DNA from 3 places in the Streptacidiphilus sp. EB103A genome. Region 2 is predicted to be linked to each of the others. Evidence: riboswitches for the same ligand, from Rfam matches in the RefSeq annotation. Region 2 holds a riboswitch; each other region holds the start of a gene.
What was found. A riboswitch is a leader RNA that binds a small molecule or an ion and turns the genes downstream of it on or off. The one in region 2 is predicted to bind S-adenosylmethionine.

Region 1 (9,334 bases), on a different contig from region 2:
GCGGCCGCCCAGATGTCGGCGACGGCCTCCTCGGTCCGGGTGGCCGGCGGCACATGGGCCTGCTCGCCGGACTCCTCCGTCAGCAGGGTCCGCAGCTGTCGCTTGTCGATCTTGCCGAGCATGTTCCGGGGCAGGTCGTCCATCACCACGATCCGGTGCGGCGCCGCCATCCCCTGCCGTTCGCGCACATAGGCGCCGAGCGCCTCCGTGGCCAGTCCGGGCGCGGCCCGGACCACGGCCATCACGCACTCGGTCAGCACGGGGTGCTCCACCCCGACCACGGCTGCCTCGATGACCCCGGGGTAGTCCATGATGGTGGCTTCGACGTCCAGGCTGGAGACGTTCAGGCCGCCGGTGTTGATCAGGTCCGGGTTGCGGTCCACGAGGAAGAAGTAGCCGTCCGCGTCGAGCACGCCGATGTCCCCGGTACGGGTCCACCCGTCGGCCAGAAAGACGGTGGAGGCGCCGCTTCCCGCGTCGCCCTCGCCGTCGTAGCGGCGCTGCGGCGCGTCACTGCGCAGCTGGACGTCCCCGGCCACCCCGGGCGGAACGACCCGGCCGTCGGCGCCGACGATCCGCACCTGTGATCCCGCCGAGGGGCGCCCCAGCGACTTGGGCCGGGCCGGGTCGTAGTCGGTGCCCATCCGGCGCGGCCAGGACTCCGTGGTCGAGTAGACATTGCGGATCCGCGCGGTGCCGAACAGCTCCGCGAGCTGCGCCAGGGTGGCCGGGTGGATGGGCGCACTGGTGGTGCGGACCTGACGCACCGAACCCAGCTCGTAGGAGCCCCGGGCCGCGGCGTTGACCAGCGCGATCGCCATGGCCGGCACCATCACCACATGGGTGGGCCGGTACTGCTCGACGGCCCGCAGCAGAGCCTGGGGGCTGAACCGCGGCAGCGTCAGGACGCTGTGCGGGCTCGGCCCGAGCGGCTGGACCAGCAGCCCCTGGCCCACCGTGGTCCCCGGCGGGAGGGAGTGCAGGGCGGTGCTGGCGTCCCGCGACAGCGAATGCATCAGCGGGTACAGGATGTTGGCGTGGGTGGCGACAACTCCCTTGGGAACCCCGGTGGTTCCGGAGGTGTAGATGATCTCGGCGTCGGACGCCGGGGTGAGCGCGATCCCGTCCCGGGTGGTCGCGATCCCGAAGGTCGCCGTCGACCGTCCCTCGGCCAGCTCGGCGACGCCCGCGGACCAGCCGCAGCGAAGCCCCGCGGGGACCGCGCCCACGGCGCCGACGGCACCGGACGCCCGGAGCACCATGGCCGTCTGCTCGGCCCCGGCCGCCTGCGAGACCGGCACCGCGACCGCTCCCGTCTTGAGCACGGCGACCCAGGCCACCGCGTAGTCGATCCAGTCCGCGGTGGAGCACGGGAGCAGCACCCGGTCGCCGGGGAGCACACCGCGGTCCACCAGGCCCCGGGCCACCGCGTTGGAGGACTCCTCCCAGGCCGCCAGCGTCAGCGTGGCTCCGTCGACGACCTGGTGCGCCGTCGCGTCCGGCCGCTCGGCGGCCCGCTGCCGCAGCTGCGCGGGGACGGTCCAGTCGAGCGGACAACTGGACAAGGTGATGGGGTTGGGCGTCTCGGGGTTGGGCGTCTTGGAGTTCGCAGTCACAGCACTATCCCTCCAGCGGAGCCGACAAGCCCCCTGCTGGATCCGGGAATTCGCCCGCCACGCGCCGTCGCGTATCAGTACTCACACGCTAAGCCCGTGCCCCTGGCATTGTCTTCCGGCATATGACGGAATCTTCGGCTCCCCCTGAAGACGGACGTCCTCCGGACTACGCGCGCCCCTCAGCGGGAACCCGCACCGCCACAAAGCTCACCTCACGGCGCAGCCGGAACCCCAGTGACAGATAGAGCCTGATGGCGTTGGTGTTGGTGGCCGCCGCGTGCAGGAACGGGGTCTCGCCGCGGGCCCGGATGCCGTCCGCGACGGCGAGCACCAGCCTCGTCGCCAGCCCCTGGCCGCGGTGGCTGTCGGCCGTGCAGACCGCGCTGATCTCGGTGAAGCCCGGCGGGTGCAGCCGCTCGCCGGCCATCGCCACCAGCCGGCCCTCGCGGCGGATGCCGAGGTAGGTGCCGAGTTCGACGGTCCGGGGCAGGAACGGTCCGGGCTTGGCGTGCTCCACCAGGGCCAGCATCTCCGGCACGTCCTCCGGGCCCAGCCGGACCGCCTCGCCGTCCGGGGCGGCGGCGATGCCGTCGTCGACCAGCTGCACCCCGCGGAGGTCCATCACCGTCTCCCAGTGCGGCGGCGGCGAGCTCTCGATCCCGGCCACCGGGACCACCGTGCCCGGCCCCAGCAGCGCGGCCACATCACGCCAGGTCTGCTCGTCGGGCTCGTCCGGCAGGGCCACGAACGGCGTGACGTCCGAGGGGTAGCGGAGCACCGCCCCCCGGCGTTCGGCGAAGTGCGCGTGCGGGCCGAGCAGCGCGGCACGGGCGGGGTTGTCCAGCGGGTGACGGGGGGCGGCCGTCGACGGGGCGCTCTCCCGAAGGGACTCTGCGGGCATGGCGGGGCGGGGCCTTTCTGATCGGATCTCGCGCTTACAGGACGGCGCAGCCGTCCTGTCGGGTCATCACCTGGAGCACCCCACCGCGGACGAGGGTTGCCGGCCAGCAAGCCAGGGCTCGACGCTGACACTCATGACCACAGATCACGTTAACCTCTTGGCGACCTCCGGGCAATCCCCATCCCTCCGGTAGGCATTGGCCCCGACCGGGGGGCTCACAGCCAGGTCAGCAGCCCGTAGCCGAGCGCGGCCGCGGCCAGCCCCAGGCCGAGACTGCCGACGGCGTTGAGCCCGGCCTCGGCCACCGAGCCGTCCTCCATCAGCCGCACCGTCTCGTAGGAGAAGGTGGAGAAGGTGGTGAAACCGCCGCACACCCCGGTGCCCAGCAGCAGGCTGAGATCGGGCGCGAGGTGGTGGTGCACGGTCGCGGCGCCCAGGGCGCCGAGGACGAACGAACCGGTGACGTTGATGGCGAAGGTGCCCCAGGGGAACACGCTGTCATGGCGCCGCTGCACGGCCCGGTCGGCCAGGAACCGCAGCGGCGCGCCGAGCATCCCGCCGAGGAAGACCATCAGCACGGGCATCAGGACTTCTCCTCGCTCGGGACGGCCGGTGCGGCGGGAGCGACGAGTTCGATCTCTTCGACGGTGACCAGACTGCGAGGGCTGATCTCACGCAGCTCTGGCACAAAGGCGCGGATGCGTTCGGGGGTGTCGATGATGACCACCAGCAGCGGCAGGTTGTCGGCCAGGTCCAGCAGCCGTGAGGTGTGCACGGCCCGGGAGTTCCGGCCGAAGCCCTCCATCCCCCGGAAGACGCTTGCTCCGGCCAGCCCGGCGCGGTGCGCCCGGTGCACGATCTCGGTGTAGACGGGGCGATGGTGGAACTGCTCGCCGTCGGCGAGGTGCACGGTCAACCGCAGGGCCGGCCCGGACAGTTCCTCGCGCGGCTCGGCTGCCCGGTCGTCCTCGTGGTGGCGGTGCAGCAGCGGGGTCATCGCGAGGCTCCTTCGGCGGACGGCTCTTCGGAAGGCAGGTTCGCCGGGGGCGGGGCAGCCGCGGGCCGGCCGCCCCCGCTGCGGCGGCTGGGGCCCCGCCGCACCGGGAGCCCGGTCAGCCGCCGGACCAGGGCGATCCCGGTCCAGACGGCGGCGAGTCCGGCGATCAGGCTGGTCAGCGCATAGGCGTCGGCGAGCGAGAGGTGCCCGGTGGCGATCAGTCCGCGGGTCTCGTTCATATAGGTGGAGAAGGTGGTGAAGCCGCCGAGGATGCCGACCCCGAGGAAAGGGCGGCGGTAGCGCGAGGGCGGCCAGACCTCGACGACGTAGACCATGAGCGCGCCCAGCAGCAGGCTGCCCAGCACATTGGTGGTGAACGTCGCCCAGGGGAAGCCGCCGGCCGGAGTGGCCCAGCCGCGGGCCAGCCCATAGCGGGCGACGCTGCCCAGCCCGCCGCCGAGCGCGACGACGGCCAGCACGTCCCAGTGCCGGGTCCGCCCCGGCTCGGGTTCCGATCCGGGCATCAGCCCTCCACGAAGGCGAGGTGAGCGGGGCATGCTTCTCCTACCTGAATCCAGGGTCGCCGAAAGGTCGACCGCCAGGTAGGGACCGTTGGCAGCGGAATGCTGCGGTTCTACGGCGAGCCCCTCCGCCGTGGCTACGAGGATAGCGGTCCCCCGACCGAATCCGCCCGCACCACCCCCGGCCGACGCGACATACCGCGGCAGCACGCCGTTCACAAACCGCGCTCAGGATCGAGGTATGACGATTCAGGAGATCGACCGGGAAAGCTTCGTCGAGCAGTGGGAGCAGTGGCACCGGGCGCATGAGCGGGTGCTGGCCGACCCGCACGGGTTCCTCGCCATCACCAGCCTGCACTGGCTGGACGAGCGGCCCACCCGCTTCGAGGACGCTCCGGGCGCATGGTCGACCACCGCCGACGGGGTGGTCGTGGACCTGGCCGAGGGCGAGGAGCTCACCGTCGACGGCGTTCCGGTCGTCGGGCGGCACAGCTTCGGGGTGATCGCCGAGCGGGACAGCCTCTACCTCGGGACCGGTGACGCGGTGATCGAGGTCGCCAGGCGCGGCGGGCACGACATCCTGCGCCCCCGCCACCCCGAGAACGCGCTCAGGGTCGGCTACACCATCACTCCCGCGTACCAGCCGGACCCGCGCTGGGTGCTGACCGGCCGCTACCTGCCGTTCGAGCAGCCGCGTCCGGTGACCGTGGGCGCAGCGGTCGAGGGCCTCCAGCATGTGTACGACGCCCCGGGACAGGTCGAGTTCGAGCTCGAATGGACGACGCACCGGCTGACCGCGTTCAACGGACGGGAGCCCGGCAGCCTCCACATCCTGTTCACCGACGCCACCTCGGGCGTGACCACCTACGCGGCCAACCGCTCGCTCTCGGTGCCGGCGCCGGACGCCGAGGGCGCGGTACTGATCGACTTCAACCGCGCGACCAACCTGCCCTGCGCCTACACCGATCTGGCGACCTGCCCGCTGCCGCCGACCGAGAACCGGCTGCCGGTGCCGATCGAGGCCGGCGAGAAGATCCCCTTCGAGCGCCTGGGCGGCTGAGCGCGCAGCCCCCTGACTCAGCAGCCCCGGGCTCAGCAGCCCCCGGCTCAGGCCGGACGGCGGGCCAGCACCATCCGGCAGCGCGGCCCGCCGCCGGGCAGCTCACCGAGCGCGGTCAGCGGCACCGTCGAGACGGCGAAGCCGGCCTGCTCCAGCTCGGCTCGTACGACCGCGAGTTGGAAGGTCCGGTAGTACATCACGAAGGTCGGGCGCAGCAGCGCGTTGCGGACCCGCATCGCCGCGTCGAAGCCCCACATCGCCCAGTACAGCGGCGAGCCTACCGGCGCGGGAGCGGCGATCGGGAAGGCGAACAGCCCGCCGGGCCGGAGCGCCCCGTGCACCTGCGCGAAGAGCACCGGGCGCTCCCGGGGCAGGAAGTGGCCGAAGGCGCCGAAGCTCACCGCTAGGTCGAACTCCGGCGTGAAGGGCAGCCGGCGGACATCCGCCCGGACCCAGTCCACGCTCGGCTCGGCCGCCCGCGCGACCTGCAGCATGCCGGCGCTGAAGTCCACCCCGACCACCCGCTTCTCGCACAGCTCCCGCAGCACTCCCGAGCCCGCGCCGGTGCCGCAGCAGAGGTCGACCCCGCTGCCGAACGGCCCGAGCGGCTCCAGGGCCTCGGCCACCGCGTCGAGCACCCGCTCGGGGGTACGGAAGGGCGTCCGGTCGAACCTCGGCGCCAGCAGGTCGTACCCGTGCTCGATGGAGGAGAGCGCCTGCACGGTGAGCTCGCGGAGCGTCGGGCCCTGGGGAGAGAACACCCCGGCAGCGTAGCGCGCGGCCCGGCCGGCCGGAGGGTCCAGGAGGGTCCAGAAGGGTCAGTGCCAGCCGGCGATGAGGGCGGGGCCGAGCTGGTCGAGATGGCGTTCCAGCACCTGGAGGAAGTCCTCCGGCCCCGTGCCGACGGTGGCGTCGGCACCGGCGGCCCACTGGTGCTGGGCGGTCCTTCCGACCGCGCTGAACACCGCGGCCAGCAGCCTGGGCCGCAGGTCGACAGCCGGGTCGACCCCTTCGCGCTCGGCGAGCACCTCGGCGATCAGCTGCTGCTGCTCGGCGAGCCGGTGCAGGTAGGCGGCCATCAGCGACGGGGTGCACTCGACCAGCTGGAAGATCTCCAGCGCGGCATTGGCGTAGGCGCCCTCCTGCTCGGGGATGGCGCGCTCCCAGGTCTCCCGGGTCGCGGCGCGCATCGCCTGGAGCGGGTTCTCGTCGCTCGGCCGGGCCCGCAGGTAGTCGATGAAATCGTCCGCGCCGTCCGCCATCAGGGCGAGCGCCACCTGCTCCTTGTTGGCGAAGTAGCGGAAGAAGGTGCGCTGCGAGACGTCGACGACCGCGGTGATCTCGTCCACCGTGGTGCGGGCGTAGCCCTGGCGGAGAAAGAGCTGCTGGGCGGCGTCCAGGAGTTGGTCGCGGGTGCGCTGCTTCTTGCGTTGGCGCAGTCCGGGGGCGCGCCTGCCGTCGCGGTCGGCGGGGGCCGCAACCTGCTGGACCAAGGGATGCCACCTCCTGACTGCCACCGGGTTTCTGCTGGGACTATACCTCGCTGACACATGTCATTAACACGCATAAGTCAGACTTTGCCAAGTGTCAGTAGCTGACATATTGTGGCGGCAGACGGCACCGACCAAGGAAGTCAGGCAGCATGACTGAGCGCGTGGTTGAAGCAACCGAAGACCGGTCGGACGCAATACCCGACGGCCGCAGGGGACTGCGTGGCCACCCCTGGCTGACGCTGATGACCGTCGCCGTCGGCGTGATGATGGTCGCGCTGGACGGCACGATCGTGGCCATCGCCAACCCCGCCATCCAGACCCATCTGCACGCCTCCCTGGCCAGCATCCAGTGGGTGACCAACGGCTACCTGCTGGCCCTCGCCGTCTTCCTGATCACCGCAGGGAAGATCGGCGACCGGTTCGGGCACCGCACCACCTTCCTGGTCGGCGCCGTCGGCTTCGCGGCGGCCTCGGCGGCGATCGGCTTCTCCAGCAGCATCGGGCTGGTGATCGTCTTCCGGGTGCTCCAGGGACTGTTCGGGGCGCTGCTGCAACCCGCCGCGCTGGGCCTGCTGCGGGCGACCTTCCCGCCGAACAAGCTGAACATGGCCATCGGCATCTGGGGTGGCGCCATCGGCGTCTCCACCGCGGCCGGCCCGATCGTGGGCGGGCTGCTGGTCCAGCACATCAGCTGGCAGTCGGTCTTCTTCGTCAACGTCCCGGTCGGCCTGCTCACCCTGGGTCTGGGCCTGTGGATCCTGCGCGACGCACGGCCGCAGAAGACCGGCCAGGCCTTCGACCTCCCCGGCATCGCGCTGCTCTCGGTGGCGATGTTCCTGCTGGTCTTCGGCATCATCAAGGCCCCCGCCTGGGGCTGGGGGGACGCCCGGACCCTCGGCTTCCTGGGCGGCGCGGTGCTCCTCGCCGCGGCCTTCACCTACTGGCAGACCAGGTCGTCGCACCCGCTGCTGCCGCTCAGCCTGTTCCGCTCGGTGTCGCTGTCGGCGGGCACCGTGCTGATGATCCTGATGATGTTCGGCTTCTTCGGTGCGCTGTTCTTCGTCACGTTCTACCTGCAGAACGTGCGCGGCATGTCGCCGGTCGCGGCCGGGGTGCACCTGCTGCCGATGACCGCGATGCTGATCGTCGGCTCGCCGATCGCCGGCGTGGTCATCGGCAGGATCGGCCCGCGCATCCCCATCGTCTTCGGCATGCTGTGCACCGCCGCAGCCATGTTCGGGATGTCCGCCCTGCACACCGGAACCAACACCGGACTGCTGTCGCTGTGGTTCGTGATGCTGGGCCTCGGCCTCAGCCCGGTGATCGTGGGTGCCACCGAAATCATCGTCGGCAACGCCCCGGTGGAGCTGGCCGGAGTGGCCGGCGGCCTCCAGCAGTCGGCCATGCAGGTGGGCGGCACCCTGGGGACCGCCGTTCTGGGGGCCGTGATGGCCGCCAGGGTGGACAGCGTGCTGCCCGGAAAGTGGGCGGCCGCCAAGCTGCCCGCCGTCTCGGCCCAGGACTACGCCGGGCTCAAGCAGGCCGTGCAGGTCGGCGCGGCCCCGATCGCCAAGGGCGCCCCCGCGCAGACGGCCCAGGCCATCACCCGGGTCGCCCACGACTCCTTCCTCAGCGGCATGTCCCTGGCCTTCACGGTCGCCGCCGTGGTCGCCCTGCTGGCCGCCGGCTTCGGCCTGCTGACGCGGCGCGGCACCGGCGACTCCGGCCCGGCCGTGCACATCTGAGCCGCTGTCACCGCATCCCGCCGCCTGTCGGATGCGATCAGGAACGCTGCCAGATGTAGTAGTAGTGGGTACCCGAGCTGGTGGCCCCGGGTACCTTCTCGACCAGGTGGTAGCGGCCGCCCGAACCCTTCAGTGCCGTGGTGAGCTGTGCGTCCAGCGGGGCGGTGGGGCCGAAGTCCAGCACGACGAGGTCGAAGTAGCGGTCGTTGATCGCGGCCCGGTAGGCGGGCAGCCCGGTCAGCGACTGCCCCGTCCCGTCCGTGTACTGGAAGAAGTACGTGGTCAGCCACTCGTACGGCTGGGTCTGATGGCGCAGGTAGTAGCGCGGGACCTCGTTCTCCTCGACGAGGTAGTGCTGGTGACCCTCCTGCACCAGCGGACGGATGGCCGCGACCATGCGGGACGAGTTCGGCCAGCCCCCGTACATCGGCCCGACCGCGTGGTCGGCGTAGAAGGCGAGCAGCGCACAGACGCCGATCGCAAGTCCGGGGATGGCCCCGGCCGCCGCCGTACGCGGCCGGTCGAGGCGGGCGAGGCCCGCGAGACCGGCACCGGCGACCGGGGCGGCGAACACCAGCCCGAAGCCGACATGCTTGTGCAGCGACACGGACGTGCCCAGGTGCGCCTGGTAGACCGTGGCCAGCAGTGCCGTGCCGGTCAGCGCCGCGGCGAGCAGCGCCGGCGCCGGGCGCCGGGCCTGCGGGCTGCGGCGCAGGGCGGTGTAGACGACCCCGACGACCGCGAGCACGAACACCCAGCCGCCCCAGACGGCGGACAGCCGCAGGATGTTGGTCAGCGGCTCGGTGCCGGCGGTCCGGTTGACCGTGGTCTGCGAGAGTCCGGCACGCAGGCCAGGACCGGCGGCGTAGAGCCAGGCCGCGATGAGGCCTGCCACCGCGACGGCGAGGAGCGGCCCGCGGATCGCGCCGCGCAGCCACGGTCGGCCCCTGACCGCGGCTGCGGCGGGGACGGCCAGCACCGCCACGACGATGACGGTCGGT
Region 2 (9,334 bases):
CGGCGCGGAAGCGCCCGCGGCCGCAGTCACCGTCTTGGCGGTGGTGCTGCTCCCGCAGGCGGTCAGCCCGATGGCGAGGGCGCTCAGAGCGGCGGTGGCGGGGATGAGGCGGACTCGTCTGGACACGGCGCTGGACATGGTTCTCCTGGGGAATCTTGGTGCTGTGCTTGCGGATGAGAGGGTGAGAAGGGGTGGGACAGGGGGTGGTCAGAGGACCTTGCTGAGGAACTCCCGGGTGCGCGGGTGCTGCGGGTTGTCCAGCACCTCCGCCGGGGTCCCCTGTTCGAGGACATGGCCGCCGTCGAGGAAGACGACCAGGTCGGCGACCTCGCGGGCGAAGCCGATCTCATGGGTGACCACGATCAGGGTGGTGCCGCTGCCGGCCAGGTCCTTGATGACGGCCAGCACCTCGCCGACGAGCTCCGGGTCGAGCGCCGAGGTCGGCTCGTCGAACAGGATCAGGCCGGGCTTCTGCGCGAGCGCCCGGGCGATGGCGACGCGCTGCTGCTGACCGCCGGACAGCTGGCGCGGGTAGGCGTCCGCCTTGTCGCCGAGACCGACCCGGGCGAGCAGGTCGAGCGCGGTCGAGCGCGCCTCCTCCTTGGTGGCCCGGCCGGTCGCCACCGGGGCGGCGGCGACGTTCTCCAGCGCGGTCAGGTGCGGAAAGAGGTTGAAGCCCTGGAACACGAAGCCGATCCCGGCGCGCTGGGCGAGGATCGCCCGTTCGCCCAGCTCCTTGAGCCGATCGCCGTGCCGACGGACGCCGATCAGTTCGCCGTTGACGCTGACGTGCCCGATGTCGAGCTGCTCCAGGTGGTTGATCGCCCGCAGCAGTGTGGACTTCCCCGAGCCGGACGGGCCCAGGATCACCGCGACCTGTCCGGGCTGGACGGTGAGGTCCACTCCGTCCAGCACCCGGTTGGTCCCGTACCACTTGTGCGCGCCGTGGACCTCGACGGCGGCGGCTGTGGTGGCCAGGGGGGTCGCCAAGGTGGTCGTGCCGCTCATGAGTTCACCGTTCTTCCGAAGTCGGCGCGTTCGCGCAGCTGTCGCAGGCTCGCTCGGAGCTTCTGCAGGGGCGTCGGCGGGACGGTGCGGAGCGCGCCGCGCGAGTAGTGGCGCTCCACGTAGAACTGCACGACGGAGACGACGCTGGTCAGGATCACGTACCAGACGGTGGCCACCAGCAGCAGCGGGACCACGTCGCCGGGGTAGGTGCTGCCCATGTTCTGGACCTCGCCGAACAGGTCGAGCAGCGAGACGTAGAACACCAGCGAGGTGCCCTTGATCAACCCGATGAGCTGGTTGACGTAGGCCGGGACGATGGCCCGCAGCGCCTGCGGCAGGACGATGCGCCGGAACTGGTAGACCTTCGGCAGCCCGAGCGCGGCCGCGGCCTCGTGCTGTCCCTGGTCGACGGAGAGGATGCCGGCCCGGACCACCTCGGCGGCGTAGGCGGCCTCGTTGAGGCTGAGGCCGACCGTCGCCACCACCAGGTCGGTGGCCAGCGCCGACTCGTTGAAGTGGACGAAGCCGGGGCCGAAGGGCACCCCGAGACTGAGCGTCTTGTACAGGGCGCTGAAGTTGTAGAGCACCAGCAGCACGACGATCAGCGGGACCGAGCGGAACAGCCAGATGTAGGTCCAGCTGACGGCCCGCAGGATCGGGTTCTTCGACTGCCTCGCCAGCGCCAGCACGATGCCGCCGACCAGGCCGAGCACCGCGCTCAGCGCGGCGACCTCCAGCGTGATCAGCAGGCCCTGCAGGATCACCGGCCGCGCGAACCAGTACTGGAACCGGTCCCACTGGTAGAACGGGTTGGTGATCAGGCCGTGGGCGAACTGGGCGACCAGGACCAGGACGATGGCGGTGGCTATCCAGCGTCCCGGATGCCGCAGCGGGATGATCCGCTGCCGGGAGAGGGGTGTGGCGGCCGGCGCGTCGGCCGCCGGGGCCTCGCCCGGCGGTCTGTCAGCGACCGTGAGCGACGGGGCGGGGAGGGACTGTTCGGTCATCGGAGGGTTCCTCCCGATTCAGAAGGTGGTGGGCGGGTTGACGACCGAGCTGGTGACGCCGGTGTCCGGCACCCCCCACTTGGCGAAGATCTTGGCGTAGTCGCCGGTGGCGATGAGCTTGTTGACCGCGTCGCTGAGCACCTTGGCCAGCGGCGAGCCCTTGGCGGTGACGAAGCCGACCGGAGTGGTGCCGACCTGGCCGAGGTACTTGGTGCCGGGGATGTGCGCCGCGTCGTACTTCAGCGCCAGGGTGGGCCCGAACTCGATGTCGATCTTCCCGTTGGCCAGGCCGAGGAAGATCGGCGCGGTGTCGGCGAAGTACTGCACCTTGTAGGGGCTCTTGCCGGCCGCGGCGCACTTGGACGCGCCGTCGGTGAGGAGCTGCTGGAAGGTCGTCCCCGGGCTCGTCGCGACGTTGTACCCGCACAGGTCGGTGATGGTGCTGGCGCTGTCGATCTTCAGTCCGGCGGCGCCGAGGAAGGACTGACCGTCCTTCAGGTAGGTGGTGAAGTCGACGACCTTCTCCCGGGCCTTGGTGGCACCGAAGTTGGACATGCCGACGTCGTACTTCCCGTTCTGTACACCGGGGATGATGGTGGGGAAGGTGCCGTACTGCACGTTCCAACTGATTCCCAGCACCTTGGCGACCGCGTCGCGCAGGTCGACGTCCAGACCGACGACCTTGCCGTCCGGGGTCTGGCCGCCGTGCGGAAGGCCCGAGGTTCCCACCACCTTGACGCTGCCCAGCGCGAGGGAGCCGCTGCTGCGGACCGCGGCCGGGAGTTCCGCCCTCAGCGCGGGGTCGGCCTGGATCGAGGAGACCACGTCCTGGGTGGGTATCGCCGTCGACGACCCCTGGACGGAGCCGCTCGACGATGCGCCCGCGGCAGGGGTCACCGTCGTGCCGGAGCTCGATCCGCAGGCGGTGAGCAGAGCGAGGGCGGCAGAGGCCGTGATGGCGGCGACGGCGTTGCGTGGGAGATGACGCATCGTCACGGTGGTTCCTTTCGGGAGGTCGAAGCGGCCGGGAAGAAGGTAAGGAGGTGCCGTAGTAGGGGCGTTGGTGCTGCTGGAGCGGCGCGCCGCTACAGGACCGCGGCGAGGAAGGCACGGGCCCGGCCGTGGCTGGGGTTGGCGAGGACGTCGGCCGGGGCGCCGGACTCGATGATCCGTCCGCTGTCGAGGAAGACGACGGAGTCGGCGACCTCCCTGGCGAAGCCGATCTCATGGGTGACCACGATCATGGTCATTCCGCTCAGAGCGAGGTCCTTCATCACCGCCAGTACCTCGCCGACGAGTTCGGGGTCCAGCGCGCTGGTCGGCTCGTCGAACAGCAGCAGCTTCGGCTCCATGGCCAGGGCCCTGGCGATCGCCACCCGCTGCTGCTGGCCGCCGGACAGCTGCCGAGGGTAGGCGCTCTCGCGCCCTCCCAGTCCCACCCGCTCCAGCAGTTCCCTGGCCTGCAGCGCGGCCGACTTCCTGGAGAGGCCCCGGACGGCGACCGGCGCCTCGGTGATGTTGTCCAGCACCGTCAGATGGGGGAACAGGTTGAACTGCTGGAACACCATGCCGACCGCGGCCAGCTGCCGGGTGACCGTCCGATGGCCCAACTCGTGCAGCCTGCTGCCGTGGTGGCGGTATCCGACGATCTCGCCGCCCACCTCGACGAAACCGGCGTCGGGCTTCTCCAGGTGGTTGATGCTGCGCAGCAGGGTGGACTTGCCCGAGCCCGAGGGCCCCAGCAGCACGGTCACCTCTCCCTCCCGCACGTCCAGGTCGATGCCGTCCAGGACCAGGTTCGCACCGAAGCTCTTGCGCAGTCCGCGGATCCGTACCAGGGGCGCCAGGGTCTGCCGCTCGTCGGCCTGGTGCTCGTCCGTACTCATGACAGGCCCGCCAGTTCGCGTCCGCTCCGGCCGTTCGCGCCGAACAGCGGCACGTTGCCGCGGAACAGCTGCCAGAAGCCGGTGCCGCTGCGGCGGTTGCTGCCGCGGGCGTAGCGGCGCTCGACGAAGAACTGCCCGATCGAGAGCAGTGTGGTGAGGATGATGTACCAGAGGGTCGCGACCAGCAGCAGCGGGATGATCAGGTAGTTCTGGTTGTAGATGAGTTCGGACGAGTAGAGCAGGTCCTGCACCGCGATCACGCTGACGATGGAGGTCGCCTTCAGCATGCCGATCAGCAGGTTGCCCGAGGCCGGGATGATCGCCGGCATCGCCTGGGGCAGCACGATCCTGCGGAAGATCCTGGCCCGGCCCAGGCCCAGCGCCTCGGCGGCCTCGGTCTGGCCGTGCTCCACGGACAGGATGCCGCCCCTGACGATCTCGGAGGCGAAGGCCGCCACATCCAGGGTGAGCCCGACGTAGGCGGCGAGAATCCCGCTGAACAGGTGCGCGGTCCGCACCGTGACGAACTCGTGCCCGAACGGGATTCCCAGCGACAACTGCGGGTACAGCGAGGCGAGTTCGTACCAGAAGAGCAGCTGGACCAGCGGTGGCACCGAGCGCACCAGCCAGACGAAGCCGAAGCTCAGCGAGCGCAGCACCGGATTGCCGGACAGCCGCATGGCGGCGACCCCGATGGCGAGCAGATAGCCGGTCGACATGACCGCCGCGGTCAGCCACAGCGTCAGGACCAGGCCGTTCACGATCGACCCGTTGAGGAAGTAGCTGCCGACCACGTCCCACTGGAACCGCTTGTTGGTCAGCAGGGTGTGCACGAGCATCGCCAGCAGGACGAGGAGGGCGAGCGCGGAGACCCACTGGCCGGGGCGGCGCAGCGGGACGAGCTTCGCGGCGAGCAGCTGCCCGTCCTCGGGGCGCTCGTGCAGTGGGCGGTTGGCGGCAGGGCGGTCGGCGGCGGGCTGGTCGGCGGTGACTGGAGGCGGAGGCTCTGGCGCGACAGCGGTGCGCGCGGAGGTGTCCGGACTGCTCATGGGGGTGTGGATTCCGTCCCGTGAGGACGCGGCATCGCGCCGTGTGAGCACGGCGAGACGGCGTGAAGGGGGGCGACAGGTGCCGAGGGGGGAAGCGAGAAGTGTGCGGTCAGCAGACCGCGGACGTCCCCGGACACGGACACAGGGCACTGCTCACCCGCAGCAGATCGACGTGGCGACGCGAGTACGTACCGGCTGGCCGACGCACTGCTCTCACCTCCGCTTTCGATCTCGCGCTTACAGGACTGGGGCGTCCCGTCGGGTCGTCACCTGGAGCACCCCGCCGCGTCGGAGGGTTGCCGGTCAGCAAGCCAGGGCTTGACGCTGACGCTCATAACCAGGGAACACCGTAACCCGTCCAGCTGTTTTAGACAATGCCTATCTGTTCGATAGAGATTCGGCAGGGCCCCGAACGGCCTGCACGATCCCCAGTCGATCAGTGGGGATTGTGTTCGGCACCCATCCGGAGTTAGCGTGTGAGCAGGTTACGAGCGTCAGCAACAAGCCCTGGCTGGCTGACCAGCAACCCTCCGACGCGGCGGGGTGCTCCAGGTGACGACCCGACAGGACGGCGCAGTCCTGTAAGCGCGCAAGCTGAACCGGAGGTGTGAGCAGTGCGTCGACCAGTGGGTACGTACTCGCGTCGCCATATCGATCTTCAGCGCATCGCCAGCGCCCTCTGTCCGGCCGTCTGAGCCCGAAGCGTCGTCCTTCGCGCCGAAGCATCCCTCCCGCCTAAGCATCCCTCCCGCTGAAGCACCTCCCTCCCGCCGACTCCGCCCTGGGCCCGCCCGGCGCGGTTTCCCTTCGGCATGCCCGCCGCACCCACCACCGGGCACCCATCCGAGCAGGAAGCGACCCCCCATGTCTCACCCGCCGTCTCACCCGGAGTCTCACCCGGAATCTGCCCTCCGCCTGGCGGTAGCCCTCGACGGCACCGGCTGGCACCCCGCGGCCTGGCGGCTGCCCGACGCCCGTCCCGAGGGTCTCTTCACCGCGGCGTACTGGGCGGACCTGGTCGCCGAGGCCGAGCGCGGACTGCTGGACTTCGTCACCATCGAGGACTCCCTCGGCCTGCAGTCGTCGGCCGCCTTCGAGCCGGACCGGCGCACCGACCAGGTCCGAGGCCGACTGGACGCGGTGCTGACCGCCGCCCGGATCGCCCCGCTCAGCCGGCACATCGGGCTGGTGCCGACGGCGACGGTCACCCACACCGAGCCGTTCCACATCTCCAAGGCGATCGCCACCCTGGACTTTGTCAGCAGCGGACGCGGCGGGGTCCGCGTACAGGTGTCGGGACGTCCGCACGAGGCGGAGCTCTTCGGCCGCCGGACCCTGCCGCGGCTCACACTCGCCGACCTCCAGCGGCCGGAGGTCCAGGCCCAGGTCGCCGAACTGTTCGACGAGGCGGCCGAGTATGTCGAGGTACTGCGGCGGCTCTGGGACAGCTGGGAGGACGACGCCGAGATCCGCTCCGTCGCCACCGGACGCTTCATCGACCGCGAGAAGCTGCACTACATTGATTTCGAGGGCACGGCCTTCAGCGTGAAGGGGCCCTCGATCACCCCGCGCCCGCCCCAGGGCCAGCCGCTGGTGACCGCGCTGGCGCACCAGAGCATCCCCTACCGGCTGGTCGCCCGCTCCACCGACCTCGGTTTCATCACCCCGCACGACGCGGACGACGCCCGCGCCATTGTCGGCGAGATCCGCGCGGAGCAGTCCGCCGCGGGGCGCTCCGACGAGACCGTGCACATCTTCGGCGACCTGCTGGTCTTCCTCGACGACGCCCCGGGCGCTGCCGCCGCCCGCCGGGACCGGCTGGACGAGCTGGCCGGGGCCGCCCTCAGCAGCGACGCCGAGGTCTTCGCCGGAACCGCCGCCGACCTTGCCGACCTGCTGCTGGAGTGGCAGCGGGCCGGGCTGACCGGCTTCCGGCTGCGCCCCGCCACCCTCCCGTACGACCTGGAGCAGATCACCCGCCGACTGGTCCCGGAGCTGCAGCGCCGGGGAGCGTTCCGCACCGGCTACGAGGCGGACACCCTGCGCGGGCTGCTCGGCCTGCCCCGCCCCGAGAGCCGTTACGCCGCCGCTGCTTCCAACTCCGCATCCGCCACCTCTGTCTGAGCGCTTGTTCCCCACCGAGACCTAAGGACGCCAGTCGCATGAGCAAGCCTCTCAAGCAGATCCACCTCGCCGCACACTTCCCCGGCGTGAACAACACCACGGTGTGGAGCGATCCGGCCGCCGGAAGCCAGATCGACTTCAGCTCCTTCGTCCATCTGGCCCGCACGGCGGAGCGCGCCAAGTTCGACTTCCTCTTCCTCGCCGAGGGCCTGCGGCTGCGCGAACAGGGCGGCCAGATCTACGACCTGGACGTCGTGGGCCGCCCGGACACCTTCACCGTCCTGGCCGCGCTGGCCGCGGTCACCGACCGGCTCGGGCTGGCCGGCACCATCAACTCCACCTTCAACGAGCCCTACGAGGTGGCCCGGCAGTTCGCCTCGCTGGACCACCTGTCCGCGGGCCGCGCCGCCTGGAACGTGGTCACCTCCTGGGACGAGTTCACCGGGCAGAACTTCCGCCGCGGCGGCTTCCTGGCCGAGAAGGACCGCTACGAGCGCGCCAAGCAGTTCCTGACGGCCGCTCAGGTCCTCTTCGACTCCTGGCGCGGCGACGAGATCCTCGCCGACAAGGAGTCCGGCGCCTTCCTGGCCGGCCCGGACGTCGGCCGGTTCCAGCACCGGGTCAGCCAGTTCGACATCGCCGGACAGTTCAACGTCCCGCGCAGCCCGCAGGGACGGCCGGTGATCTTCCAAGCCGGCGACTCCGAGGAAGGCCGCGAGTTCGCCGCCTCCTCCGCCGACGCCATCTTCAGCCGCTACGGCACGCTGGAGGCGGGACGCGCCTTCTACACCGACGTCAAGGACCGGCTGGCCCGCTACGGGCGCAGCCGCGACGAGCTGCTGATCCTGCCCGCGGCTACCTTCGTCCTCGGCGACACCGACGCCGACGCCCAGGAGAAGGCCGCGCTGATCCGCCGCCAGCAGGTCAGCGGCCAGACCGCGATCAAGTTCCTGGAGCAGCTCTGGAACCGCGACCTCAGCGACCACGACCCGGACGGCCCGCTGCCCGAGATCGACCCGCTGGTGGGCGAGAACACCATCGCCAAGGGCCGGGCCAGCGTCCGGATGAACCGTGACCCGCTGGATGTCGCCCGGCAGTGGCGGGAGCTCGCCGCGGCGAAGAACCTCTCCACCCGCGAGGTGATCATCGAGGTGACGGGGCGTCAGTCCTTCATCGGCACCCCGGCGAAGGTCGCCGAGGCGCTCAACGAGTTCGTGCAGACCGACGCCGGCGACGGCTTCATCCTCGCCCCGCACCTGACCCCCGGCGGCATCGACGAGTTCGCCGACACCGTCGTCCCGCTGCTCCAGGAGCGCGGGGTGTTCCGCAGCGAGTACGAGGGCACCACCCTGCGCGACCACCTCGGCCTGGCCGCACCGCGGAACCAGAGCGAGAACCGGGCCGAGGAGAGGGCCGCGTCGTGAAGTTCATCACCATCACCCTGATCGTCCACTCCCCCGACCCGGTCACCGGCCTGCAACCGTCGACCCAGGAGCGCTTCCGCCAGGTGCTCGACAGCGCGCTGCTCGCCGAGGAGCTCGGCTTCGACGGCTTCGGCGTCGGCGAGCGGCACGAGCGTCCCTTCATCTCCTCCTCCCCGCCGGTCGTACTCAGCCATGTCGCCGCGCTGACCAAGCGGATCCGGCTGTTCACCGCGGTGACCACGCTCAGCCTGCTCGACCCGGTGCGCGCCTACGAGGACTACGCCACCCTGGACCACCTGTCCGGCGGCCGGCTGGAGCTGATCATCGGCAAGGGCAACGGAGCCGCCCAGCGCGAGCTGTTCCAGGTCACCCCCGAGGACCAGTGGGACCGCAACGCCGAGTCCTACGAGCTGTTCCGGCAGATCTGGCGCAACGACAAGGTCACCGCCTCCCCGAAGTTCCGCCCGGAACTCCTGGACGCGGAGGTCTGGCCGCGGCCGTTCCAGCATCCGGTCCGGGTCTGGCACGGCAGCGCCACCAGCCGGGAGTCCGTCGACCTCGCCGCCCGCTACGGCGACCCGCTGTTCTCCGCCAATGTCACCAACCCCATCGAGCCCTACGCCGAGCTGGTCCGCTACTACCGCGAGCGCTGGGAGCACTACGGCCACGACCCGGCCCAAGCCGCCGTCGGTGCCGGCACGGCCGGCTTCTACGCCGCGCCGACCTCGCAGCAGGCGCTCGCCGACTACCGCCCCGTCTTCGAGGGCTACCTGGGCTTCCAGAAGCGGCTCGGCGTGGAGCCGGTGTTCCCCACCCTGGAGGACTTCGTCGAGCGC
Region 3 (9,334 bases), on a different contig from region 2:
GGCGGGCCCCCCGCGGCCTACGCCGCGTACGCGGCGGCCGTCCGCGAGGAGTACGCCTTCGTCCCCGACGACGCGTTCCGCGAGGGTCGCGCGGCGGTCCTGCAGCAGCTCCTGGAGCTGCCCCGCCTCTACCGCACCCCTGCTGCGCAGTCCGCTTACGCCGTCGCAGCCAGGAGCAACCTCTTGTCGGAGCTGAGCGCTCTACGTCCGTAGCTGGTTGGCAGCGCAGTTCCCCGCGCTCCTATAGGGGCGCGGGGAACTGCGCGAACAGCAACCACGCACCACGGTCACCTCGCCCGCTTACGTCTCCGCAACCCCGCCTCCGTCAACCGGACGACGAGTTCCCGACTGCTGACAGGCACTGCGCCAGCAGCCACCGCCGCTGCATACAACCGATCAGGCACGTCGTAGTGGTCCCGCTCGAACCCCCGCTCGGGAACCCCCAGCGCCCGCGCAAACGTGTGCAACTCCTCCAGCGAGCTGTCACTGACCAGATGCGACCACATCCGCCCGTGCGCCGGAACCCCCGGCGGGTCGATGAGGATCATGCCGGGCCGAGGCTGCCGACAGGGGCGATCACGATGCCCTCCTTCTCACAGACCCAGTGCGGGTCGTCCCCCAGCTCAGGATCCACGCTGAGCGCCTGCAGCTCGCCCTCGACCGCACAGGACCCGCACAGCGGCCAGCGACCGTAGGAGTCCAGCAGGGCGTCCTGGATGTCCTGGGCGACCAGCCCCAGCAGGAACCCGGCGCCGTCCGGCCACTGCTCCACCCACCAGCGCCGCTGGGCCACCGCGTCCTCCAGCAGGGAGACGACCCCGGCGTCGGCGATGTCGCGGGTGGTCAGGTCGCGCAGCACCCCGGCCCGGGCGCCGTGCAGTGCGGCTTCAACGGTCTCTGCATCCATACACTCCATGATGCCGCGAGGCGGCCCTCCCCTTGACCGGGGAGGACCGCCTCGCAGTGGAACGAGCTGGAACATGTAAGACAGGCTCAGACAACTGATCCGGAGGATCAGAAGTCCATGTCGCCACCCGGCATGCCGCCGCCCGCGGGGGCACCGGCCTTCTCGGGCTTGTCGGCGATGACGGCCTCGGTGGTGAGGAAGAGCGCGGCGATGGAGGCCGCGTTCTGCAGGGCGGAGCGGGTGACCTTGGCCGGGTCGATGATGCCGGCCGCGATCAGGTCCACGTACTCGCCGGTGGCAGCGTTCAGGCCGTGACCGGCCGGAAGGTTGCGCACCTTCTCCACCACGACGCCGCCCTCAAGGCCGGCGTTGAAGGCGATCTGCTTGATCGGGGCCTCAAGGGCGACCTTGACGATGTTGGCGCCAGTGGCCTCGTCGCCCTCAAGCTCCAGCTTGTCGAAGATGATCCCGGCCTGCAGCAGCGCAACGCCACCACCGGCGACGATGCCCTCCTCGACGGCGGCCTTCGCGTTGCGGACGGCGTCCTCGATGCGGTGCTTGCGCTCCTTGAGCTCGACCTCGGTCGCGGCGCCGGCCTTGATGACGGCCACGCCGCCCGCGAGCTTCGCCAGGCGCTCCTGGAGCTTCTCGCGGTCGTAGTCCGAGTCGCTGTTCTCGATCTCGGCGCGGATCTGGTTGACCCGGCCGGCGACCTGGTCGCTCTCGCCGCCACCGTCGACGATGGTGGTCTCGTCCTTGGTGATGACGACCTTGCGGGCGCGGCCGAGCAGCTCCAGACCGGCGTTCTCCAGCTTGAGGCCGACCTCCTCGGAGATGACCGTGCCACCGGTGAGGATGGCGATGTCGCCGAGCATGGCCTTGCGGCGGTCGCCGAAGCCCGGGGCCTTGACGGCGACGGACTTGAAGGTGCCGCGGATCTTGTTGACGACCAGGGTCGACAGGGCCTCGCCCTCGACGTCCTCGGCGATGATCAGCAGCGGCTTGCCGGACTGCATGACCTTCTCCAGGATCGGAAGCAGGTCCTTGACCCCGCCGATCTTGGAGTTGGCGATCAGGATGTACGGGTCCTCGAACGAGGTCTCCATACGCTCCAGGTCGGTGGCGAAGTAGGCGGAGATGAAGCCCTTGTCGAAGCGCATGCCCTCGGTGAGCTCAAGCTCCAGGCCGAAGGTCTGCGACTCCTCGACGGTGATGACGCCTTCCTTGCCGACCTTGTCCATCGCCTCGGCGATGAGCTCGCCGATCTGCGGGTCGGCGGCGGAGATGGAGGCGGTGGAGGCGATCTGCTCCTTGGTCTCCACGTCCTGCGCCAGCTCCAGGAGCTGCGCGGAGACGGCCTCGACGGCCTTCTCGATGCCGCGCTTCAAGGCCATCGGGTTGGCGCCGGCGGCGACGTTGCGCAGACCCTCGCGCACGAGGGCCTGGGCGAGCACGGTGGCGGTGGTGGTGCCGTCGCCGGCGACGTCGTCCGTCTTCTTGGCGACCTCCTTGACGAGCTCGGCGCCGATCTTCTCGTACGGGTCCTCGAGCTCGATCTCCTTGGCGATGGAGACACCGTCGTTGGTGATCGTGGGGGCGCCCCACTTCTTCTCCAGGACGACGTTGCGGCCCTTGGGGCCGAGCGTGACCTTGACAGCGTCGGCGAGCTGGTTCATCCCGCGCTCAAGGCCGCGACGAGCTTCCTCGTCGAACGCAATGATCTTGGCCATGGAAGTGGTCCTCCCGGACAGGGTGGCTGCGTGTGGACCGCGCTGGCGCCCGCGACGGACGGACCCGGCCTGCGGCGGTCACTTCCCGCCGCGTCCGGGGCCTCACCTACCCGGCCCGTTGTCACTCTCTACCTCAGAGTGCTAACGCCAATGATTAGCACTCTGCCCCCTTGAGTGCAAGGCGCGGCCCGAAGGGCATCGAATAGGGGTGGTGGTCGGGCGACGGGTGGGCGGGTGGTCAGGAGCGCTCCCGAGGGGTTCCCGGACGCCGGTAGGCCCGCACCCCGAGGGGTGCGGGCCTACCGGAAGACCTGCGTTGTGCTTCGTTCGGAACGAGGCTCGGCCGGTCCTGTCACTAGTCAGCGATCGCTCACCGAGCGGTCACACCACGCGGACCATGTCCGCCTGCGGACCCTTCTGACCCTGCGAGATCTCGAACTCGACCCGCTGGCCCTCTTCGAGCGACCGGTACCCGTCCATCTGGATCGCGCTGTAGTGGACGAACACGTCCGCACCACCGTCGACCGCGATGAAGCCGTACCCCTTCTCCGCGTTGAACCACTTGACGGTGCCCTGAGCCATTCCAAACTCCCCTATTACTGGCCCTTTCACGGTCCGCACTCCGCGGACCGGACCGAAGCGCCACGCCGCACGCAACGCTTCAACCGACGCTGAATGTATCCACTCGGGTGCCCTCCGCAACAGGGCATAAGTGAGGGAATTCTTGGGAGGCCTTATGGGGCGGAGCGATGGTTATCGCAACAAAGGTCGGCAAAATGACCCGGACATAGCGGACCTATGCGTCATATCGCTTAAGAATTTCTGACGCCCCAGTGACAGCTCTGCGCCCACCGCCGTCTCAGACAACGGGACAGGTGGGGATTGGCCATGCAGCAACAGGGGTAACCGGAAGCCACTCTACCTCTCCCGGAGCGCGGCGCCGCACACGGCCACAGCTGACGCACAGCAGAGATAAAGCGAAGCCGGGACGGCCCCGAAGGGACGTCCCGGCCTGCCCGCGATTATGAGGGGTGAATTTCAGCCACCCGCGACGGCGGGAATGATCGAGACGCCCGCGCCGTCCGGAGTGGCCGTTTCCAGGCCGTCCGCAAAGCGCACGTCGTCCTCGTTCACATACACGTTCACAAAGCGGCGCAGCTTGCCGCTGTCGTCCAGGATCCGGCCGCGGATGCCGGTGTGGTTGGCCTCCAGGTCGTCGATGACCGCGGCGAGGGTGGCGCCCTCGGCCGCGACCTCGGCGGCGCCGCCGGTGTAGGTGCGGAGGATGGTCGGGATGCGGACGGAGACACTCATGCGAGGCCAGCCTCTCGGAACGAGTCAAGGGTGGGGCGGATGGTGGCGGACAGGCCGGTGGTGGGCTCCACCGCGTCCAGGGTCTTCAGACCGTCGCCGGTGTTGAGGACCACGGTCTCGGCGGCCGGGTCGAGCAGGCCGTTCTTGATCAGCTTCTGCAGCACGCCGACCGTCACCCCGCCGGCGGTCTCCGCGAAGATGCCCTCGGTGCGGGCGAGCAGCTTGATCGCGTCCACCACCTGCTCGTCGTTCACATCCTCGACCGCGCCGCCGGTGCGCCGGCAGATGTCCAGGACGTAGGGGCCGTCGGCCGGGTTGCCGATGGCCAGCGACTTGGCGATGGTGTCGGGCTTCTGCGGCCGGATCACGTCGCGTCCGGACTTGAAGGCCACCGAGACCGGGGAGCAGCCCTCGGCCTGGGCGCCGAAGATCTTGTAGGGCTTGTCCTCGACCAGGCCGAGGGCGATCAGCTCCTTGAGCCCCTTGTCGATCTTCGTCAGCTGGGAGCCCGAGGCGATCGGGATCACGATCTGGTCCGGCAGCCGCCAGCCGAGCTGCTCGCAGATCTCGTACGCCAGGGTCTTGGAGCCCTCGCCGTAGTAGGGGCGGAGGTTGACGTTGACGAAGCCCCAGCCCTCGCCGGCCGGGTCGCCGATCAGCTCCGAGCAGAAGCGGTTCACGTCGTCGTAGTTGCCCTGGATGCCGACCAGCTCGCCGCCGTACACGGCAGCCATCACGATCTTGCCCTGCTCCAGGTCGTGCGGGATGAACACGCAGGAGCGCAGCCCGGTCCTGGCCGCGGCCGCGCCGACCGCGCCGGCCAGGTTGCCGGTGGAGGAGCAGGAGAGGGTGGTGAAGCCGAAGGTGCGGGCCGCCTCGACGGCGATCGCGACCACGCGGTCCTTGAAGGAGTGGGTGGGGTTGCCGGAGTCGTCCTTGACGTACAGACCGCCGGTGACGCCCAGCTCGCGGGCCAGGTTGTCGGCCTTGACCAGCTTGGTCCAGCCGGGGTTGAGACTGGGCCGGGAGGCCACGTCGGCGGAGACCGGCAGCAGCGGCGCATAGCGCCAGATGTTGGTGGGGCCCGCCTCGATCCGGGCGCGCAGTGCCTCGGGGTCGCCGGTGGGCAGCTCGTAGGCCACCTCAAGGGGTCCGAAGCATTCGATACAGGCGAAGTCCGGGGCGAGCGGGGTGCGCGCGCCGCACTCGCGGCAGGACAGCGCGACGGCGGGTCCGAAGGATTCGGCGGTGACAACGGACTCGGTGGTTACAGCAGCCATGATGGCGAGGCCCTCTCTCCTCATCTTCCCCGCGGCGCGTCTCGCCGCAGGACGGAATTGGCACCTTCCCCACCAGGGCCTCAACAGCTTGAGCTGCGGCTTTATCTGGCAGGAGGGTTGCCGGGACTTCAACGGGCCGTTCCCTCAGTCCCTCTGGATGAGCTCTCTGGCGATCCGGGCGCCGCAGCTCGCTGCGGCTACTGCCCGGAAGGCATTTGTAGTGCCAACCGTTGTACCCGCCGTGCGGCGGCTACTGGTCGTCCCCAAGACTGTAACCGAAGCCCCGCCCACCGATCACTGGTTGTCCGCGAGGCGAGACACCCGGTACCGCCGAAGCTCCGGTATCAACATCCGAGGAGTCCCGTGCTTGACGAGGTCGCCGACTGGCTGCGCCGCCGCTCCTGGGCGGCCGCCGACCGACCACTGCCGGAGCTGCTCGCCGCCAAACGGGCGAGCGGCGCCACCGTCAGCGTGGTGCTGCCCGCGCTGGACGAGGAGGCGACCGTCGGCGGGATCGTCGCCACCATCCGGCGCGAGCTGATGGAGGCCGTGCCGCTGGTGGACGAGCTGGTCGTGGTCGACTCCGGCTCCGCCGACCGCACCGGACAGGCGGCGGCCGCCGCCGGGGCCAGAGTGGTGCACCGGGACTCGATACTCCCCGAGCTGCCCGCCCTGCCCGGAAAGGGCGAGGTGCTCTGGCGCTCACTGCTGGTGACCAGCGGCGACCTGGTCTGCTTCATCGACGCCGACCTGCGCGAGTTCGACCCCGCCTTCGTCTCCGGGATCATCGGACCGCTGCTCACCGACCCCGACGTGGCCTTCGTCAAGGCGATGTACGACCGGCCGCTGGAGACCGACACCGGCAGCATCCCGGCCGGCGGCGGCCGGGTCACCGAGCTGGTCGCCCGCCCGCTGCTGAACCTCTACTGGCCGCTGCTGGCCGGCTTCGTCCAGCCGCTCGGCGGCGAGTACGCGGCCCGGCGCACCCTGCTCGAACAGCTGCCCTTCCCCATCGGCTACGGCGTGGAGCTGGGCCTGCTGGTGGACGCCCTGGAACTGGCCGGCCTGGACGCGCTGGCCCAGGTGGACGTGGGCGTGCGGCACCACCGGCACCAGGACTCCCAGGCCCTGGGCCGGATGGCGGCCACCATCCAGCTCACCGCCCTGGACCGGCTCACCCGCAGCAACCGGCTGAAGGCGGCCGAGGACCTGGCCAGCCCCACCCTCACCCAGTTCACCCGGACCGCGTCCGGATTCACCCCCGCCACGGTCGACCTCTCGACCCTCGACCGCCCGCCGATCGCCACGCTGACCGGCCGGGACGTTTGACCCCACTCCGCACAGGCAAGGCTCTGCATCATGGTCAACGCACGCCCGTCCCCATCGCACCAGGCACGGATTCTGCTCGCCTCCAACCGCGGACCCATCTCCTTCACGGTGGAGGACGACGGCACGCTGACGCCCCGCCGGGGCGGCGGCGGGCTGGTCTCCGGCCTCAGCGCCATCGGCGACGACATCGAGTCGGTGTGGGTCTGCGCCGCACTCACCGAGGGCGACCGCGCCGCGACCCGGCAGGGCAAGCTGGGCGACCCGTCCGTACGCATGCTGGACATCGACGCCGGCACCTTCGCCCGCGCCTACAACGGCATCGCCAACTCCACCCTGTGGTTCGTCCACCACCTGATCTACAACACCCCGACCACGCCCGTCTTCGGCGCCTCCTTCCGTCGCGAGTGGGCCTCCTACGAGGCCTACAACACGGCCTTCGCCGAAGCCCTGGCCGAGGCCGCGGCGCCCGGGGCGACCGTGCTGGTCCAGGACTACCACCTGTCACTGACACCCCGGCTGCTCCGCAAGCTGCGTCCGGACCTGCGGATCGGCCACTTCTCGCACACTCCCTGGGCCCCGCCGGACTACTACCGGCTGCTGCCCGACGACATCGCCAGGGACGTGCTGGTCGGCATCCTCGGCGCGGACCGGGCCGGGTTCCTCACCCGCCGCTGGGCCTCGGCCTTCGCCGACTGCTGCGAGGCCGTCCTCGGCGCGGAGGTCGACCGGGCCGCGATGACGGTCACCCACGACGGCCGCACCACCCGGCTCGGGGTGCACCCGCTCGGCGCCGACGGCGACTTCCTGCGTGAGCGGGCCCACCGGCCCGACGTCGACTCCCGGCTCGCCGCGCTGCGGGAGGCCGTGGGCGACCGCCGCACCATCGTCAGGGTCGACCGCACCGAACTGTCCAAGAACATCGTCCGCGGCCTGCACGCCTACCGGCACCTGCTGCGGACCCGCCCCGAGTGGCTGGACCGGGTCGTCCACATCGCCTTCGCCTACCCCTCGCGGCACGACCTGCCGGAGTACCGCGAGTACACCGCCTCGGTGCTGCGCACCGCCGTGGAGATCAACGACGAATTCGGCACCCCGACCTGGCAGCCCGTCCTGCTCGCGGTCGACGACGACTTCGCCCGCTCCCTCGCCGCGTACCGTCTCGCCGACGTGGCCCTGGTCAACCCCATCAGGGACGGGATGAACCTGGTCGCCAAGGAGGTCCCGGTGGTCTCCGACGAGGGCTGCGCGCTGGTCCTGTCCCGGGAGGCCGGCGCGTTCGAGGAGCTCGGCGACGACGCCGTCACCGTCAACCCGTACGACATCATCGCCACGGCGGAGGCCCTGCACACAGCCCTCACCATGCCCGCGGCAGAGCGCGCGGACCGCTGCAAGCGGCTGGCGGCGGCGGGGACGGCGCTGCCCCCGTCGGCCTGGTTCCTGGAGCAGTACCAGGCCCTGAAGGACGATCAGCTGCAGGAGTAGTTGAAGACGGCGGTGCCGGTGGCGGAACCGGGCGAGGTGATCTTCAGCGTCGCCGTCCCCTGGAAGTCGCCCTGCCCGGTCACGGTCCACCGCAGCGGGAGCTGCACCTGGTGCACACCGGACGCGACGGACTGCGTCAGCGCGCCGCTGACGGTGCCGTCGCTGCGGACCCACTGGTAGTCGACCGTGCCGGACCCGCCGTTGGTGTGCAGGGTCGCGGTGATCAGCTCGGTCTGGCCACAGGTCAGACTGGGCTTCTCCGCCGCCACCGTCACCGAGCTGATCGACACCGGGGTGGCGAAGTGCTGCCAGAGCAGGAACCCCACGACGGCGAGCAGCACCAGCCCCGCCAGGAGGTAGCGCCCGGGGCGGCGCCGCTTCTCCTCGGTGCGACCGTGGTGGACCGCGGCCTCCGGGCCGGGGGCGTTGCCCTGCCACACGTCGATGGTCCGCGCGGTCCTGGGGTCGGGCACCCCGGGCCCGAACCGGATCAGGCTCTCCGCCGAAGCCTCCTCCTCCGGAGGCGGCACCGGCGCGAACACCGACGGCGCCGCCTCGAACCCCGCCGCAGCGGTATACCCACCGAGATGCACCGTCCCGGTGTCCGGCGGTGCCGCCTCCCCGAAGCCGCGGAGGTGCATGGTCCGTCTGTCGGGCGGGGGCGCGTCCTGGGGTTCGTCGTATGGGTTCATCCGATCGGGCACCCTTCAAAGCTGCTGGTACTCGGACTCAGTTGCGATGTGGGGCTGCTGAGCTGCGCCCCCATGGTGGAGTTGCAGTACTCACGACTGAATTGGTACGGAGCGAAGGCGACGCGCACATACCGGGTCTTGCCGGAGAGCGTCAGCGTCTGGCTGTGAAGGACCGTGTTGCCCGCCCCTGTTGCGGGGCTGACGAACCAGCTGACCGTCACCGTGACCGGGCCGGGGCCGTCGGTCGAGAGATTGGCCACGGCATCCCCGAGGTAGCTCGTACTCACCTGGAAGACATCGAAGGTCAGATCCGTGACATGGGTGACCACCGGCGGGGCCGTGGTGGGCGGAGCGGTGGTCGGCGGGGCGGTCGTGGGTGGGGCCGTCGTGGGTGGGGCGGTGGTCGGCTTGGTGGTGGTCGGGGCGGCCGTGGTGGGTTGGGCCGAGGTCGGGGCGGGTGTGGTCGGTGCAGCGGTAGTCGGGGTGGTTACAGAGGCCGAAGCCGTGGGTGAGGGTGTGGCAGAGGCCGAGGCCGAGGGGGTGAGGGTGACGGTCACCGGTGGGGAGGAAGGCGAGACGCTGGTGACGACGATGGGGGCC

Region 1: it holds a riboswitch for S-adenosylmethionine, as region 2 does, so the genes downstream of both, ABH941_RS26060 (GNAT family N-acetyltransferase) here and ABH941_RS30820 (putative leader peptide) in region 2, are expected to answer to the same signal.
Region 3: it holds a riboswitch for S-adenosylmethionine, as region 2 does, so the genes downstream of both, thrC (threonine synthase) here and ABH941_RS30820 (putative leader peptide) in region 2, are expected to answer to the same signal.

Annotation. Positions count from the first base shown of each region.
Region 1 covers NZ_JBGCAQ010000016.1:109,336-118,669, reverse strand. The annotation lists gene ABH941_RS26065 (AMP-binding protein) at 1-1,616, opposite strand, end outside; gene ABH941_RS26060 (GNAT family N-acetyltransferase) at 1,783-2,517, opposite strand; SAM riboswitch class IV at 2,543-2,656, opposite strand; gene crcB (fluoride efflux transporter CrcB) at 2,733-3,101, opposite strand; gene ABH941_RS26050 (DUF190 domain-containing protein) at 3,101-3,514, opposite strand; gene ABH941_RS26045 (CrcB family protein) at 3,511-4,038, opposite strand; gene ABH941_RS26040 (DUF1684 domain-containing protein) at 4,277-5,095, shown strand; gene ABH941_RS26035 (class I SAM-dependent methyltransferase) at 5,143-5,856, opposite strand; gene ABH941_RS26030 (TetR/AcrR family transcriptional regulator) at 5,914-6,588, opposite strand; gene ABH941_RS26025 (MFS transporter) at 6,831-8,333, shown strand; gene ABH941_RS26020 (glycosyltransferase family 39 protein) at 8,371-9,334, opposite strand, start outside.
Region 2 covers NZ_JBGCAQ010000021.1:46,944-56,277, reverse strand. The annotation lists gene ABH941_RS30855 (transporter substrate-binding domain-containing protein) at 1-138, opposite strand, end outside; gene ABH941_RS30850 (amino acid ABC transporter ATP-binding protein) at 208-1,008, opposite strand; gene ABH941_RS30845 (amino acid ABC transporter permease) at 1,005-2,015, opposite strand; gene ABH941_RS30840 (transporter substrate-binding domain-containing protein) at 2,034-3,005, opposite strand; gene ABH941_RS30835 (amino acid ABC transporter ATP-binding protein) at 3,101-3,853, opposite strand; gene ABH941_RS30830 (amino acid ABC transporter permease) at 3,898-4,950, opposite strand; gene ABH941_RS30825 (putative leader peptide) at 5,060-5,158, opposite strand; SAM riboswitch class IV at 5,179-5,289, opposite strand; SAM riboswitch class IV at 5,434-5,544, shown strand; gene ABH941_RS30820 (putative leader peptide) at 5,565-5,645, shown strand; gene ABH941_RS30815 (LLM class flavin-dependent oxidoreductase) at 5,815-7,074, shown strand; gene ABH941_RS30810 (NtaA/DmoA family FMN-dependent monooxygenase) at 7,113-8,498, shown strand; gene ABH941_RS30805 (LLM class flavin-dependent oxidoreductase) at 8,495-9,334, shown strand, end outside.
Region 3 covers NZ_JBGCAQ010000013.1:174,212-183,545, reverse strand. The annotation lists gene ABH941_RS22490 (HD domain-containing protein) at 1-213, shown strand, start outside; gene ABH941_RS22485 (DUF4031 domain-containing protein) at 288-548, opposite strand; gene ABH941_RS22480 (hypothetical protein) at 545-907, opposite strand; gene groL (chaperonin GroEL) at 1,015-2,637, opposite strand; gene ABH941_RS22470 (cold-shock protein) at 3,019-3,219, opposite strand; gene ABH941_RS22465 (MoaD/ThiS family protein) at 3,676-3,951, opposite strand; gene thrC (threonine synthase) at 3,948-5,231, opposite strand; SAM riboswitch class I at 5,249-5,395, opposite strand; gene ABH941_RS22455 (glucosyl-3-phosphoglycerate synthase) at 5,595-6,560, shown strand; gene ABH941_RS22450 (trehalose-6-phosphate synthase) at 6,591-8,042, shown strand; gene ABH941_RS22445 (hypothetical protein) at 8,027-8,734, opposite strand; gene ABH941_RS22440 (serine/threonine-protein kinase) at 8,731-9,334, opposite strand, start outside.